DNA from 2 places in the Kitasatospora sp. NPDC056181 genome. Region 2 is predicted to be linked to the other one. Evidence: riboswitches for the same ligand, from Rfam matches in the RefSeq annotation. Region 2 holds a riboswitch; the other holds the start of a gene.
The links. Region 2 has a riboswitch for S-adenosylmethionine ahead of ACFC1F_RS16640 (IclR family transcriptional regulator). Riboswitches for the same ligand answer to the same signal wherever they lie in the genome.
Positions count from the first base shown of each region.

Region 1: another riboswitch for S-adenosylmethionine. It lies ahead of ACFC1F_RS06585 (aminotransferase class V-fold PLP-dependent enzyme); the one in region 2 lies ahead of ACFC1F_RS16640 (IclR family transcriptional regulator).

Region 1 covers NZ_JBHJUK010000009.1:104,711-111,972, reverse strand. The annotation lists gene ACFC1F_RS06610 (Rieske 2Fe-2S domain-containing protein) at 1-398, opposite strand, end outside; gene ACFC1F_RS06605 (c-type cytochrome) at 407-1,216, opposite strand; gene ACFC1F_RS06600 (heme-copper oxidase subunit III) at 1,402-2,022, opposite strand; gene ACFC1F_RS06595 (hypothetical protein) at 2,419-2,844, shown strand; gene trpD (anthranilate phosphoribosyltransferase) at 3,017-4,093, shown strand; SAM riboswitch class IV at 4,227-4,344, shown strand; gene ACFC1F_RS06585 (aminotransferase class V-fold PLP-dependent enzyme) at 4,395-5,771, shown strand; gene ACFC1F_RS06580 (Lrp/AsnC ligand binding domain-containing protein) at 5,815-6,096, opposite strand; gene ACFC1F_RS06575 (rhomboid family intramembrane serine protease) at 6,138-6,920, opposite strand; gene ACFC1F_RS06570 (hypothetical protein) at 7,169-7,262, shown strand, end outside.
Region 2 covers NZ_JBHJUK010000037.1:19,211-26,472, forward strand. The annotation lists gene ACFC1F_RS16630 (class I SAM-dependent methyltransferase) at 1-63, shown strand, start outside; gene ACFC1F_RS16635 (sulfatase-like hydrolase/transferase) at 113-1,735, opposite strand; gene ACFC1F_RS16640 (IclR family transcriptional regulator) at 1,961-2,674, opposite strand; SAM riboswitch class I at 2,877-3,017, opposite strand; gene ACFC1F_RS16645 (amidohydrolase) at 3,250-4,863, opposite strand; gene ACFC1F_RS16650 (PaaX family transcriptional regulator C-terminal domain-containing protein) at 4,914-5,885, opposite strand; gene ACFC1F_RS16655 (Asp/Glu racemase) at 5,934-6,806, opposite strand; gene ACFC1F_RS16660 (fumarylacetoacetate hydrolase family protein) at 6,803-7,262, opposite strand, start outside.

The sequences.
Region 1 (7,262 bases), on a different contig from region 2:
TCGTCGTCGGCCTCGATCGGGTGACGCTCGGCCGGGATCTCGTGGTCCGACATCAGGGTGCGGGCCCAGTGGACCGCGCCCGCGCCGATCATGAACAGCGCCACGCCCAGGGTCAGGCCCAGCGCGAAGTTCATCGCGCTGATGTGACCCAGCGGGAAGACGTAGATGATCTTGTCCGGGTCGATGGCCACGTAGGAGGCGATGAAGCCGATCGTGGCGAGCATCGAGACCACGAACATCAGCGAGACCTGGCGCTCCGCGCGCTTGGCGGCCCGCTCGTCGATGTCGGTGCGACGCGGTTCGTGGGCCGGCAGGCCCGGGTCGGCGAACGGATCGCCGTGGGTGGCCACCTCGTGGTGCCCTGCGGAGCCGTGCGACTCCGGGAGGTTCTCTGACATGTCGTGGCTCATGACTTCTTGGCCTTGGTGGTGTGGGCGGCGACCCAGATCGCGACCGCGATGAGCGCGCCGAGACCGAAGATCCAGCCGAACAGGCCCTCGGTCACCGGACCGAGGCTGCCGAGCGTGAGACCACCGGGGTTCGGCTCATCGTTGGTGGTGTGGCGGACGAAGGCCACGATCTGCTTCTTCTGCTCCTCGGGCATGGTGGTGTCCGGGAACGACGGCATGTTCTGCGGGCCGGTCTGCATGGCCTCGTAGATGTGCTTGGCGTCCACACCCTCCAGCGACGGGGCGTACTTGCCCTTGGTCAGGGCACCGCCCTGGCCGGCGAAGTTGTGGCACTGGGCGCAGTTGGTGCGGAACAGCTCGCCACCCTTGGACAGGTCCTCGGGGTTGGTCGAGGTGTACTGCTCCTCCCTCGGAATCACCGGGCCGGGGCCGAGCGAGGCCACGAAGGCGGCGAGCTGGTCGATCTCCGCCTGCGAGTAGATGTCCTTCTTGCGCGGCACCTGGGCGCCGGGCTGCTGGGCCGGCATGCGGCCGGTGCCGACCTGGAAGTCGACCGCGGCGGAGCCGACGCCGACCAGGCTGGGGCCGTCGCTGCTGCCCTGGCCGTTCAGGCCGTGGCAGGAGGAGCAGCCCACGGCGAAGAGCTTCTTGCCCTCATCGATCGCGAGCGACTGCGCGGCGACGTCGGCCTGCGCCTTGTCGGCGGGCGCGAACGCGGCGTACAGCCCCCCGGTTGCCGCCAGGGCGAGAAGTAGGACGACCAGCGCCGCCAATGGGTGGCGCCGTCGTGCGGAGAGCTTTTTCACGGAATAACCCCGGTGTCAGGATCTGGTCGACTGGTGGGTGCACCCGGCGGCCGGTCTGGCCGGCACGAGGCTGCCTGTCTAGGGCTGCGCGCGCGGTCGGTCGGTGGGAGCGTCGGCACCGGCAAAGAGGCCCGTCGCCGGTGAGGGCGGGGGCCCGGCCGGTGGCCAGCGACCTGATCAGCTGGTTACTTGATCAGGTAGATGGTCGCGAACAGGCCGATCCACACGACGTCGACGAAGTGCCAGTAGTACGACACCACGATCGCGGCGGTGGCCTGCTCGTGAGTGAAGCGCTTGGCTGCGTACGTCCGTCCCAGGACCAGCAGGAAGGCGATCAGACCACCCGTCACGTGCATACCGTGGAAGCCGGTGGTGAGGTAGAACACCGTGCCGTACGGGTCGGAGGACAGCGAGAGGCCGTCCTTCTTGACCAGCTCGGTGTACTCGAAGATCTGGCCGCCGATGAAGATCGCGCCCATCACGAACGTGATGACGAACCACGAGCGGAGCTTCTTCACGTCCCCGCGCTCGGCGGCGAAGACGCCGAGCTGGCAGGTGAGCGAGGAGAGCACCAGGATCGTGGTGTTGACCGAGGAGAAGGGCACGTTGAGGGCGTGCGCCTTCTCGCTCCAGAACTCGGCTCCCTTGACGGAGCGGAGCGTGAAGTACATCGCGAAGAGGGCCGCGAAGAACATCAACTCGGAACTGAGCCAGACGATCGTTCCGACGCTGACCATGTTCGGCCGGTTGACCGATCCGTGCGCGTGCCCGGTTTCTACTGCTGTTGCTGTCGCCACGACGGACATTATGTCGGTCCCTTATTCCGTCTTCACGCCGGGGGGTGTCCCTCGGAGTGTCCGGTGCGTGCGGTATGCCCCAGTGGGACCCGACGGGGCGTCCGGATGGGGGCTGAGCAGCGGCGTGTCCCTTTTCTGACGGTTCCTCGAAGGCCCCTTCGACCCCGTTGCCCTGCGTGTCGCTGCACGGCCGCCGGGGCCGCGGGGGGTAAGGGGACCGGCCGTTGCGTCGGCCGTACGGGTGGACTGCACCGTCGGGGGTGACGCGAGGTCCTCCGGGCGGGTGAGTCCTGGGCGCGGCGGCTTGAGAACGATCGCGCGGGACGGCCTCGGCGGCCGGTGATCGGGAGTAGCATCCGGTGGAGGCGAACGTGGTCCGGATCACACTTTGAGGGAGCAGGGCCCATGGCGTACACGACCGACGAGACGCTGACCGTTCTCGTTTACAGCCACGACCGCAACACGCGCGAGCAGGTGCTGACGGCGCTCGGCCGCCGGCCCGCCGCGGATCTGCCGGAACTGACCTACCTGGAGTGCGCGACGACCCCCGCGGTGCTGAAGGCGCTGGAGAAGGGGGGCGTGGACCTCTGCGTGCTGGACGGCGAGGCGGTGCCGGCCGGCGGGCTGGGACTCGGACGGCAGCTGAAGGACGAGATCTACGGCTGCCCGCCGGTGCTGGTGCTGATCGGCCGGCCGCAGGACTCCTGGCTGGCCGCCTGGAGCCGGGCCGACGCGGCGATCTCCCGCCCGGTGGACCCGGTGGCGCTGGCCGAGGCCGCCGCCACCCTGCTCCGGGCCCGGCTGGCGAAGCGGGCGCCGGCCACCCGGTAGCGACGGCCGACCCGCCGGCTCCGGCCACCCGTAAGAGGGGTCGCGGCACGGCGCGCATCTCACCAGGAGAGAAGAAGGGTCGCGGCGGGACGGCGGCGTCCCGCCGCTCGATAGGCTGGCTCCAACCCTACGGAGATCCCTTTCCGGGAAGCGACGAGAGCTGGAGTCAGCCATGGTGAACGTGAACCCTGCGAACGGCGGCAAGGACCCCGTGCAGGTGGTCCGCACCTGGCCGGACATCCTGTCCGCACTGCTGCGGGGCGAGGACCTGGCCCAGGCGGACGCCGCCTGGGCGATGGACCGGATCATGAGCGGCGAGGCCTCCCCGGCCCAGGTGGCCGGCTTCATGGTCGCGCTGCGGGCCAAGGGCGAGACGGTCGGCGAGATCGCCGGTCTGGTGGACGCGATGTACGCGCACGCCGAGCCGCTCTCCATCCCCGGCCCGGCGGTGGACGTCGTCGGCACCGGTGGCGACCGCGCCAAGACCGTCAACATCTCGACCATGTCGGCGATCGTCGCGGCGGCGGCCGGCGCCAAGGTGGTCAAGCACGGCAACCGGGCCGCCTCCTCGGCGAGCGGCTCCTCCGACGTGCTGGAGAAGCTGGGCATCGCCCTCGACCTGTCCGCCCGGCGGGTGGCCGAGGTGGCCGAGGAGATCGGGCTCACCTTCTGTTCCGCCGCCATGTTCCACCCGTCGATGCGGCACGCCGCGACGGCCCGGCGCGACCTCGGGGTGCCGACCGCGTTCAACATCCTCGGTCCGCTGACCAACCCCGCCAGAGTGACGGCCCACGCGATCGGCTGCTTCGACACCCGGCTGGCCGGGCTGATCGCCGGGGTGCTGGCCCGGCGCGGCTCCAGCGCGCTGGTCTTCCGCGGCGACGACGGCCTCGACGAGCTGACCATCACCACCACCTCGCGGGTCTGGATCGTGCGCGGCGGCGAGGTCACCGAGACCACCTTCGACCCGCGCGAGCTCGGCATCGAGCTGGTCGGCATCGAGGCGCTGCGCGGAGCGGACCCGGCGTACAACGCGGACGTCGCCCGCCGGCTGCTGGCCGGGGAGCGCGGGCCGGTGCGGGACGCCGTCCTGCTGAACACGGCCGCGGCGCTGGTCGCGCTGGAGCTCACCGACGCGCCGCTCGCCGGGCAGCTGGCGGCGGGCATGGAGCGGGCCGCGGCGGCCGTCGACTCGGGTGCCGCGCTGGAGCTGCTCAAGCGCTGGTCGGAGGCGACCGGCAAGGCCTGACGGGTTGTCGGGGGCCCGCGGGAGGCTGCTCCCGCGGGCCCCTTCGCACGCTTCCGGCACCCGGGAACGACGGTGTCCGGATGGTGGAACCCTGTTTGACCACCCGACGGAACGCGACCTAGAGTCGTGGCCAGGTCATGAGTGACAGCGTCAAGCCCCAGCTTGCTGTCCGGCAACCCTCCGTCCGTGGCGGGGTGCCCTGGGTGAGGACCGGGTCCCGCGGCAATCCGTCCGCGTGACAAGCGCGGACGCCGGCTGACACGCACTCCCGGGGTCCTCTCCCCAGAAGGAGTGCATCCTCATGTCCCTCGCCACCGAGATCTGCGCCCCCCTCGCCGTCCTGGGCCACGACGTCCAGGTCCCGCTCGCCAGCGGCGAGAAGGTCGGCTACGCGGCCCTCGACTACGCCGCCAGCTCTCCGGCGCTCCAGCGGGTCTGGGACGACGTCGCCGCCTACGCCCCCTACTACGGCAGCGTGCACCGCGGTGCCGGCTACCTCTCGCAGCTCTCCACCGACCTGTTCGAGCAGAGCCGCCGCACCGTCGCCGAGTTCCTCGACCTGCGCGAGGGCGACCAGGTGGTCTTCACCCGGGCCACCACCGACTCGCTGAACCTGCTGGCCGGCGCCGTCCCGGCCGGCACCCGGGTCTTCGCCTTCGAGACCGAGCACCACGCCTCGCTGCTGCCCTGGGCGCACGCCGGGCTGGACGTCACCTACCTGCGCGCCCCGCGGTCGCGGGCGGAGGCCGTCGCCGCCCTGGACGCCGCGCTCGCCGGGGCCCCCGAGGGCCCCAGGCTGCTCTGCGTCACGGGTGCCTCCAACGTCACCGGTGAGCTCTGGCCGGTCGCCGAACTGACAGCGACCGCCCACCGCCACGGCGCCCGGGTGGTGCTGGACGCCGCCCAGCTCGCCCCGCACCACCGGGTCTCGGTGCGCGAGCTGGACGTGGACTGGATCGCCTTCTCCGGGCACAAGATCTACGCGCCCTTCGGCGCCGGGGTGCTGGCCGGGCGCGCCGACTGGCTGGACGCGGCCGAGCCGTACCTGGCCGGCGGCGGCGCCACCCGTACGGTGGCCCGGGAGACCGACGGCTCGGTGGCCGTCCAGTGGCACACCGGCCCGGCGCGGCACGAGGCCGGCTCGCCGAACGTGATCGGCGCCTACGCCGTCGCCTCGGCCTGCCGGGCGCTGACCGAGGCCGGCTTCGACGCGCTGGAGGCCCGCGAGCAGCAGCTGATCGCGCGGCTGACGGCCGGCCTGGCGGAGGTCCCGCAGGTCAAGGTGCTGAACCTGTTCGGCGCCGGCTCCGCCCGGGTGGGCGTGCTCTCCTTCGTCGTCCAGGGCTGGAACAGCTCGCACTTCTCGGCCGCGCTCTCCGCCGAGTACGGCATCGGGGTGCGCGACGGCCTGTTCTGCGCGCACCCGCTGGTGCGCACCCTGCTCGGCGAGGAGTCCGGCGTTGCTCCCGGCCCGGTTTCCGCGTGCGGTGCGCCCGAGCCGTCGCTGCCGGGCGAGCGGAGCCTGAACGCGATCCGGGTCAGCTTCGGTGCCGGTACCCCGGACGAGCACATCGAGCGCTTCCTGACCGCCGTCCGCGAGCTGGTCACGGACGGCGCGGCCTGGAACTACCGCAACGAGGGCGGCCGGTGCGTCGTGGACACCCGCCGGGAGGGCTGAGGACCCGTCGGGAGGGGCTGAGCACCCGTCGGCCGGCCGGGCCCTACTCGTCGAGGCCGAGCGCGAAGGCGGCCTCCAGGTCGTGCTGGGAGTAGGTGCGGAAGGCGATCTGGGTCTCGGTGTGGGCCACGCCCGGGACCTTGTTCAGCCGGCCGGGGATCACCTCGGCCAGGTCGTCGTGCCGGCGCACCCGCACCATCGCCACCAGGTCGTAGCCGCCGGTGACCGAGTAGACCTCGCTGACGCCCTCGATGGCCGCGATCGCCTCGGCGATCTCCGGGATGCGGTCGACGCTGGTCTTGACGAGGACGATGGCGGTGATCACTGTTCGCGCTCCTTTGTGAGGTGCGGCCAGGGTATCGGGCGTCAGCCGGGCGGGCGCGGGGGGCGGGTGGCCAGCGTGCAGGCGTAGAGGAAGCCGGCCGAGAAGCCGATCACGTGGACCAGGTAGGCCACGCCCGGCCCGGCCGAGTGCACCGACCACCACTGCAGGGCGAACCAGAGGCCGAGCACCAGCCAGGCCGGGAACCGCAGCGGGAGGAGGAGCAGGAGCGGGACGAGCGTGGTGACCCGGGCGCGCGGGTGCAGCCGCAGGTAGGCGCCGAGGACGGCCGAGATCGCCCCCGAGGCGCCGATCAGCACCCGGGTCGCGTCCGGCGAGTGCGCCTCGGCCAGCGCGAAGCCGTACGTCGCCAGTGAGCCGGCGGCCAGGTAGAAGAGGGCGAAGCGGGCTCGGCCGAACCGTTCCTCGACGGTGGGTCCGAACACGTACAGGAAGAGCAGGTTGCCCAGCAGGTGCAGCCAGCCGGCGTGCAGGAACAGCGCGCTGAGCACGGTGAGCGCCGGGTGCTTGCCGGGGGTCGGGCGGGCCGGGCAGCCGGGCACCGGGTCGGGGGCCTCGGCGAGCTGTCCGGCGGTCAGCGGGCGCCCGGCCAGCAGCTCGGCCGGGACGGCGCCCCAGCGCTGCTCGTACCGCTGCTCCGCGCAGACCCGGTCCTGGCCGCGCCCGTACAGCGGGTTGAGCCCGGCGGCCGGGCCGAGCAGGAACACCAGGGTGTTGAGCGCGATCAGCGCGTAGCAGACGGCCGGGACGGCGGCGGCCGGGCGCTCGCCCGGCGCACCGGTGTGGTCGAGGACCGGGATCGCCATGCGGCCAAGCATCCCTCCGCCCGGCCCGGGCGGCACGGGGCTTACGGCAGGTGGGCTAGGGGGTGTCCGGTACCCGCCGGGCAGGGGGTTCGCGGTCCTGCCGAGGGGGTCCAATGGTCGAAACCGGTGGCCGGGACGGTTGCCCCAGGCAATAGGCTTGGGGCGGGCATTCCCGCCTCCCGCCGCCGATGCCGGGGCTCCGGGGGGAGCGCCTGAGCCCACCCAGGGACCACCCGAGAGGACCCCCGATGACCGTCCCCGCCCTGACCGCCGAGACGCGCTGGCGCTGCACCCTGTGCGGCAACCTGACCCGCTTCGACGTGACCCGTTCCGCCCGGCTGA
Region 2 (7,262 bases):
GACTCCGACGAATGCGCCGCCCTGTCGGCCGGCATGCTCACCGCCTGGGGCTGGAAGCCCTAGGAACCTGCCGCCGGCCGGCGCCGCGGCGGGTCCGGGCTTCGGCGTGGGTTCAGCGCCGGGCTGTGCCCGCCGCCGCGGCGGGCTGGTCGGTGTCGCCGTGCCAGGTGGGCCAGCCGAGCAGACGGGGGCGCTCGGTGACCCAGGCGCGGGTGTCGGTGCCGATCTCGGCGGTGATGAGGTCCTCCAGCAGCGTGCTGTACCGGGCGACGAGGTCGCGGTGCGCGGGGTCGGCGGCGAGGTTGCGCGTCTCGGCGGGGTCCTCGGCGCGGTCGTAGAGGACGACGTCGTTGAGCGCGTACAGGGCCTCGGGGCTGGTCGGGCGGTTGGGGTTGAGCGGGGAGAAGTAGCGGCCGAAGGTGTACCGGGCATCGGTGTAGCCGCGCAGGAAGCCGCGCTTGGTCCAGTCCGGCCGCAGGTCGCCGGACTGGATCCGCCCGGGAGCCTCGGGGTCGGCGAACTCGAACCAGAAGGAGGCGTCCAGGGCGGTGACCGACTCGATGGCGGTGAGCACGCCGTCGCGGACGGTGCCGCCGTCGAGCACCGGACGCAGGGAGCGGCCCTTGAGCGCGGGGTGGCGGGTGGCCCGCCCGGACGGGTCGACGCCGGCGAACTCCAGCAGGGTCGGGGCGATGTCGACGGCGGAGGCGAGGGCCTCGGTGCTCACCCCGCTCGGGAAGTCGGGGTGGCTGAGGATGAAGGGGACGTGGAGGTTCTCGTCGTAGACCAGGCCGCCCTTCTGGCGCAGCCCGTGCGAGCCGGCCATCTCGCCGTGGTCGGAGGTGAAGACGACGACGGTGCGGTCGGCCTGCCCGGAGGCCTCCAGCGCGTCGAGGACCAGCTCGATGCTGCGGTCCACGTCGCGGATCGCGTTGAGGTAGAAGTTCAGGCCGTCGTACCAGTGCCGGTCGTCGGCGACCGGGCCGAAGACGGTGTCGAGCATCCGCGCGAACTCGGCCACCGCCGGGGCCGCGCCGGACAGGTCGTCGTGCAGGCTGGCGGGCAGGTCGAAGTCCCAGCGGCGCCGGTACACCGGGATGTCGGGGGCCGGCCTGGTCACGACGGCGTGGGCGAGGCCGAACGGGAGCTGCACCTGGGACGAGCCGCCGTAGTCGAAGCTCATGATGTCGTGCGGATTGACGAAGTTGACCGCCATGAACCACGGCTGGTCCGCCGCCACGACCGGGGCCCGGTTGCGCAGCCACTTCACCGCCTGGCCGGCGATGACCGGGTCGATCTTGAGCCCGGCCCAGGCGCCGCCGTCGATGTCGCCCCAGTCGTTGAACTCGCTGAATCCGTAGGGCTCCAGCGCGTCCGTGGTGGGGCCGGGGTTCTGCGGGGTGACGTAGGCGTTCGACAGGTGCCACTTGCCCTGGTAGGTGGCGTAGTACCCGGCCTCGCGGAGCATCGTGCCGAGCGTGCCCAACTCCGGTCGGAGCGGCCGGATGTAGGGCATGTTGTCGTTGTCGTAGATCTCCGTCAGCGGTAGGTGCTGCCCGGTGTAGACGACGGACCGCGCGGAGCTGCACATCGCCGACGCGGTGTAGTACCGCTCGAAGGTCGTGCCCCGCTCGGCGAGCCGCTCCCGCGCGGGGAGCGTGAAGCCCTGCGGCCGGGGGATCGTGGCCCGCTCCTCGTCGGTGACGATCAGCAGGATGTTCGGACGACGTGTCATGGCCACCTGTCCTTCGGGGATATGCCCCCACGTGCGCTGCGGGCGCACGGGGAGGACGCGGACGGCACGGAAGGTGCATGTCAGCCGAATCTAGGTTCTGCTCCCGCACGGCGTGCGCGAGGACACGGCCGGCCGGGTCCGTCCGGGTGAGCCGGCCGGCCGGGACTCGGCCGGTCAGTGACACCAGCTGTTCAGGGACACCGGCCGGTCAGGGACACCGGCCGGTCAGGGGTGGCTCAGGGCCTCGGTGAGGAGCTTGGCCGCCTCGGTGACGGCCTGGGAGAGGCGCGCGCCGGGGTGACGGGTGAGCCGTTCGATCGGGCCGGACACGGAGACGGCGGCCACGACCCGGTTGGACGGGCCCCGGACGGGCGCGGAGACGGAGGCGACCCCGAGCTCTCGTTCGCCGATGGACTGCGCCCAGCCGCGGCGCCGTACGCCGCTGAGGGCCGTGGCCGTGAAGCGGGCGCCCTGGAGGCCCCGGTGGAGGCGCTCGGGCTCCTCCCAGGCGAGCAGGATCTGGGCGGCGGATCCCACCTTCATGGGAAGGGTGACTCCGACGGGAACGGTGTCGCGCAGGCCGGAGAGCCGCTCGGCGGCGGCCACGCAGATCCGGATCTCGCCCTGCCGGCGGTAGAGCTGTGCGCTCTCGCCGGTGACGTCGCGCAGGTGGGTGAGGACCGGGCCGGCGGCGCCCAGCAGGCGGTCCTCGCCGGCGGCCGCCGACAGCTCGGCGAGCCGGGGTCCGAGGACGAACCGGCCCTGCAGGTCCCGGGCGACCAGCCGGTGCTGTTCGAGTGCGACGGCGAGCCGGTGGGCCGTGGGCCGCGCCAGGCCGGTGGAGGCGACGAGTCCTGCCAGGGTGGCGGGACCGGCCTCCAGGGTGCCGAGGATCGAGGTGACCTTGTCGAGCACGCCGACGCCGCTCGTGTTTTCCATGGGTGGGTACTCCGTCTCAAGTCCCGCGAGCAGCAGGTGGGCTCTGCTCACGGGGGCTCCGGGCGGGGAGCCGGGGGGGGTGTGGTCAGCGAGGGAAGGCCGAAGAGGTCGGCCGATTGCCTGCGCCGGGCACGAGACGGGTACGCGGAAGGGCCGGGGCGGGAAGCGCCCGGGCGAAGGACAGCACAGAGAGCACCGTGTCTCCTCATCTTTCCCGCGCCACATTGGCGACAGGCCGGAGTTGGCACTGATCCCGGTCGGTGCGGCGCACTTTGGACGCCGGGTCGACCGGGGAGTTGCCGGGGCTTCGTAGGGCCGGTCCCTCCACCCCTCTGGATGATTCGCGAGGAACGATACAAGACTTCCCGGGCGGCCCGTTAAACGGCCCCCGCCCCGGACGCGGGCACCGCACATCCTCCGGGAGGCTGGCCCGGCGGGATCGGCCTCCGCGGAACGCCCCGCCCCACCACCCCGCGACCGCGCCCCGGCGGCCGTCCGGCCGTCAGATCCGGCACCGTCCGACCGTCAAGCCCGGTGCACCGTCCGACCGTCAAGCCCGGTGCACCGTCCGACCGTCAGGCCCGGTGCACCGTCCGGCCCCCGAGCACGACGCGGACCGGCCGCAGCCGCGGCAGCTCGTCCGGCGGGCAGTTCAGCGGGTCCGCGGGCCAGAGGGTCAGGTCCGCCAGCGCGCCGGGCCGCAGGCTGCCACGCGTCGCACTCTCGCCGACCAGCCGGGCCGCGTCGACGGTGTGCAGCGCAATCGCCTCGGCCCGGGTGATCGCGTGCTCGGCGCCCTGCGCGCCGGCCACGGTCTCCCGGGTCGTCATGCCCCACACCGAGACCATCGCCCCGTAGGGCCCGACGGGGAAGTCGGAGCCGGCCGCGAGCAACGCGCCCTCGTCCAGCCACTCGCGCAACGGGAAGATCCCGCGGACCCGCTCGGCGCCCCAGGCCCGGATCTGGGCCGTCGCCGCATCGTGCAGCAGCGGGTGCTGGACGGTGACCGGGATGCCGAGCGCGATCGCGCGCGATCGCTGGTCGGGGCGGGCCAGTCCGCCGTGCTCCACGACCAGGGTGCCCGGGGCCAGCCCGGGGCGGTCCTTGAGCACCTGCTCGAAGACGTCCAGCAGCGTACGGAGTCCGCGGTCCCCCCATGCGTGCACGCCGACCCGCCAGCCGCGCTCGACCACCCGGTCGACCGCCGCGGCCAGCTCCTGCGGCTCCCAGAGGAGCGTGCCGTGATAGCACGGGCGGCCTTCGTACGGCTCGTCCAGCGCACCCGCCTCGATGCCGCCGTCGATGCCGAACTTGACGCCCCAGACGCTCAACCACGCGTCGCCCTCGGCGCGCCAGGGCTCCATCCGGTCGAGCAGCTCGTCCACCTGCCCGGGCGTGCGGGCACCGAAACCGGAGACCAGGGCGCGCACCCGCACGCTCAGTGCACCGGCCTGCCGGGCCGCGCGCAGCACGTCGAGGTCCTCCACCGGGACCAGGCAGTCGCGGACCGTGCCGATGCCCGTCGCGGCGTAGTCGGCGGACGCGGCCCGCAGGCCCTCGATCCGGTCGGCGAGCGCGGGGCGCGGCAGTACCCGTTCGGCGAGTGCGACCGCCTTGTCGACCAGCCGGCCGGTCAACCGGCCCTGCTCGTCCCGCTCGATCACGCCGCCGGGCGGGGGTTCGGTGGCGGCGGTGATGCCGGCCAGTCGCAGCGCGGGGGTGTTGAGCACCATGTTGTAGGCGCCGCGCCGCACCAGCACCGGGTGCCGGTCGGTGGCCGCGTCCAGCTCCTCGGTGCGGGGCAGGCGCTGTTCGGCGAGGTTGACCTCCTGCCAGTTGATCGTGGTGCGGATCCACTGCCCGGGGGGCGTGCTCGCCGCCCGCTCGCGGATCAGGCCGAGGAACTCGCCGAGGTCGCGGGCCCGGTGGACCGGCACGTCGTGGACGCTGTGCGCGGCGAGGATCAGATGGGTGTGGGTGTCGTCGAAGGCCGGCAGCACGGTGGTGCCGGGCAGGTCCAGCACCTCCGTCCCCGGGCCGGCCAGGTGGTCCAGGCCGTCGGCCGCGGCGGACAGCGCGGTGATCCGGTCGCCGGTGACGGCCAGCGCACGACGCGGCGCCTCGCCGGGGACGAGCGTGTGGACGGTGCCGGACCGGATCAGCAGGTCGGCGGGGGCGTGGTCGGTCACGGCGGCGTCTCCTCCGGCGTCATGGCGCCTGGTCGGGCTGCGGGTTGGGGCTACGGCTTCGGACAGGGCTCCGGCTCGGGCTGTACGGTGAGGTCCTGCTGTGCGGTGAGGTCCGGCTGTGTGCGGAGCCCCGGCTCGGGCTGTGCGGTGAGGTCCTGCTGTGCGGTGAGCCCCGGCTCGGGGTGCGTGCCGAGCCCCGGGCGCGACAGCCCGGTGAGCTGCTCGACGTGCCGGAAGCCGGGTTCGGCGAGCAGCCCGTGCAGTTCGGTGAAGACTGCGCGGGCCGCGACGGCGTTCCACTCCGGCGGCAGCAGCGGCGTCGGCAGTCCCGGGTCGAGGTAGGGCAGCCGGCGCCACTGGGTGAGCATCGGCACGTACGCGCGGAACGCCTCGACCGGCTCGATCCGCGGGTGCGGGCGCAGGCCGGCGGCCACCTGCCCCCAGTCCTCGGTGAACTCGGCGTACTGCGCCTCGATCGCCGGGAAGTCCCACCAGGAGCCGACCGCCGAGCGCAGTTCGGCGAACCCGGCGTACTCGGACAGGAAGAGGTGGACGTACGCGCTCAGCCCGAGCCGTTCCAGCAGCCGCCGGGCGTCCGGCAGCACCCGGGCGGGTGCCAGCCAGACCCCGGGGGCGGCGTTGCCGAAGCCGAGCCAGCTCAGCCGCGAGCGCAGCTGGTGGCGGCTGGCCCGCTCCGACTCGGGGACGGAGAAGACCGCGACCACCCAGCCGTCGGCGAGTTCGGCGGGCGCCAGACTGTGGAAGATCCGGCGGTCACCCTCGTCGAAGACCGGGCCCATCTCCGGGCTCAGCCGGTAGCCGGTGCCCTCGCGCCGCTCCTGCAGCAGGGTGCCGGCCTTCTTCAGCCGCGAGATCGCCGACCGGACGGCGGGCGCGTCGACGTCCAGTTCGGCCATCAGCGCGATCAGGTCGGCTATCGAGATCCAGCCGCCGAGCCGCCGGACGAACTCGCCGTAGATCGTGTGGATCAGGGAGCTGGGGCGTGACGTGTTCTCCGGCATGGCGGCCCTCCTCCCGTCGTGGCCGCTCCAGCCGGCCGTCCGGCGTGATCATACTGTCGGAGCGCAGCCAAGTGGTCCGGACGGCGGCGCGGCGGGCGGCTGCGGGACAACTGCCGGCGGCCCGGACACCGGTGCGGCGGGCGTCGGCCCCTGGGCCGGTGACGTGCTCCCGGCGTAGGCACCGGAGAGCAACGCCCCCGCCCCGGGAGCGAAGGCGGGCAGCCCGAGCGCGCGCAGCAACTGGTGGACGGTGCAGATCGCCGCGGAGACCACCGGCTTGCCGAGCTGCTGCTCGGCCTCCTCGACGGCCGCCAGCGACGGCATCTGCACGCAGGCGGAGAGCACCACGGCGTCCGCGTCGGCGTGCGCCAGGCGGGCGGCGATCCCGGGCAGCCGGGCCGGGTCGTGGGCGGCGACCGCCAGGTTGTCCGGGATCTCCAGGGCCGCGTGGTCGATCACCGTGATGCCCTCGTGCGCCAGGTAGTCCACCACCGTCCGGGCGAGCGGTCGCAGGTAGGGCGCGACCAGCGCGACCTTCTTCGCCCCGAGGACGTGCAGCCCGGCCACCAGGGCGCCGGCGCTGGTCACCACCGGCGCCGGTGCGCCGTTCTCGACGGTGCGCCGGTGCAGCCGCTGCTCGGACTCCCGGTGGTAGCCGGGCCCGGTGCTCATGACCGCGACCAGGCAGGCGTAGCCGAGCACGTCGACCCGGGCGTCGGAGAGTTCGAGCGCGCAGCGGTCCGAGTCCGCGTCCATCGCGCGCAGTTGCTCGGGGGTGACCCTGGTCATCCGCATCCGGCTGGAGTGGAAGGTGAAGCGCTCGGGGGCGACCGTCTCCCTGGCCCGCAGCAGGGCCGGGACCTCGGTCTCCATGGTGACGTTGGAGCTCGGGACGATCTGGCCGATCCGGTAGGTGGTCATGCGCCCACCCCCTCGTCGTCGGGCCGCAGGCCGTGGGCGAGGGCGTCGTGGGCGAGGGCGTCGTGGCCCCGGGCGTCGTGGCCCCGGGCGTCGTGGCCCCGGGCGTCGTGGCCCCGGGCGTCGTGACCGGCCTCGTAGTCGGCCCCGTAGTCGGCCCCGTAGTCGGCCCCGTAGCCTGCCTCGTAGCCTGCCTGGTGGCCGCGGGCGTCGACGACCGGGTTGGCGAGCGTGCCGATCCGCTCGACGGTGGCCTCCACCAGGTCGCCGGGCTGCAGGAACTGCGGCGGGACCAGGCCGGCGCCGACGCCGGACGGCGAGCCGGTGGCGATCACGTCACCGGGCTCCAGGGTCATGCCGGAGGAGATGTCGGCGATCAGCCGGGCGACGCCGAAGAGCATGTGGCGGGTGTTGGAGTCCTGCTTGGTCACGCCGTTGACCTTGAGCGAGAGACCGAGG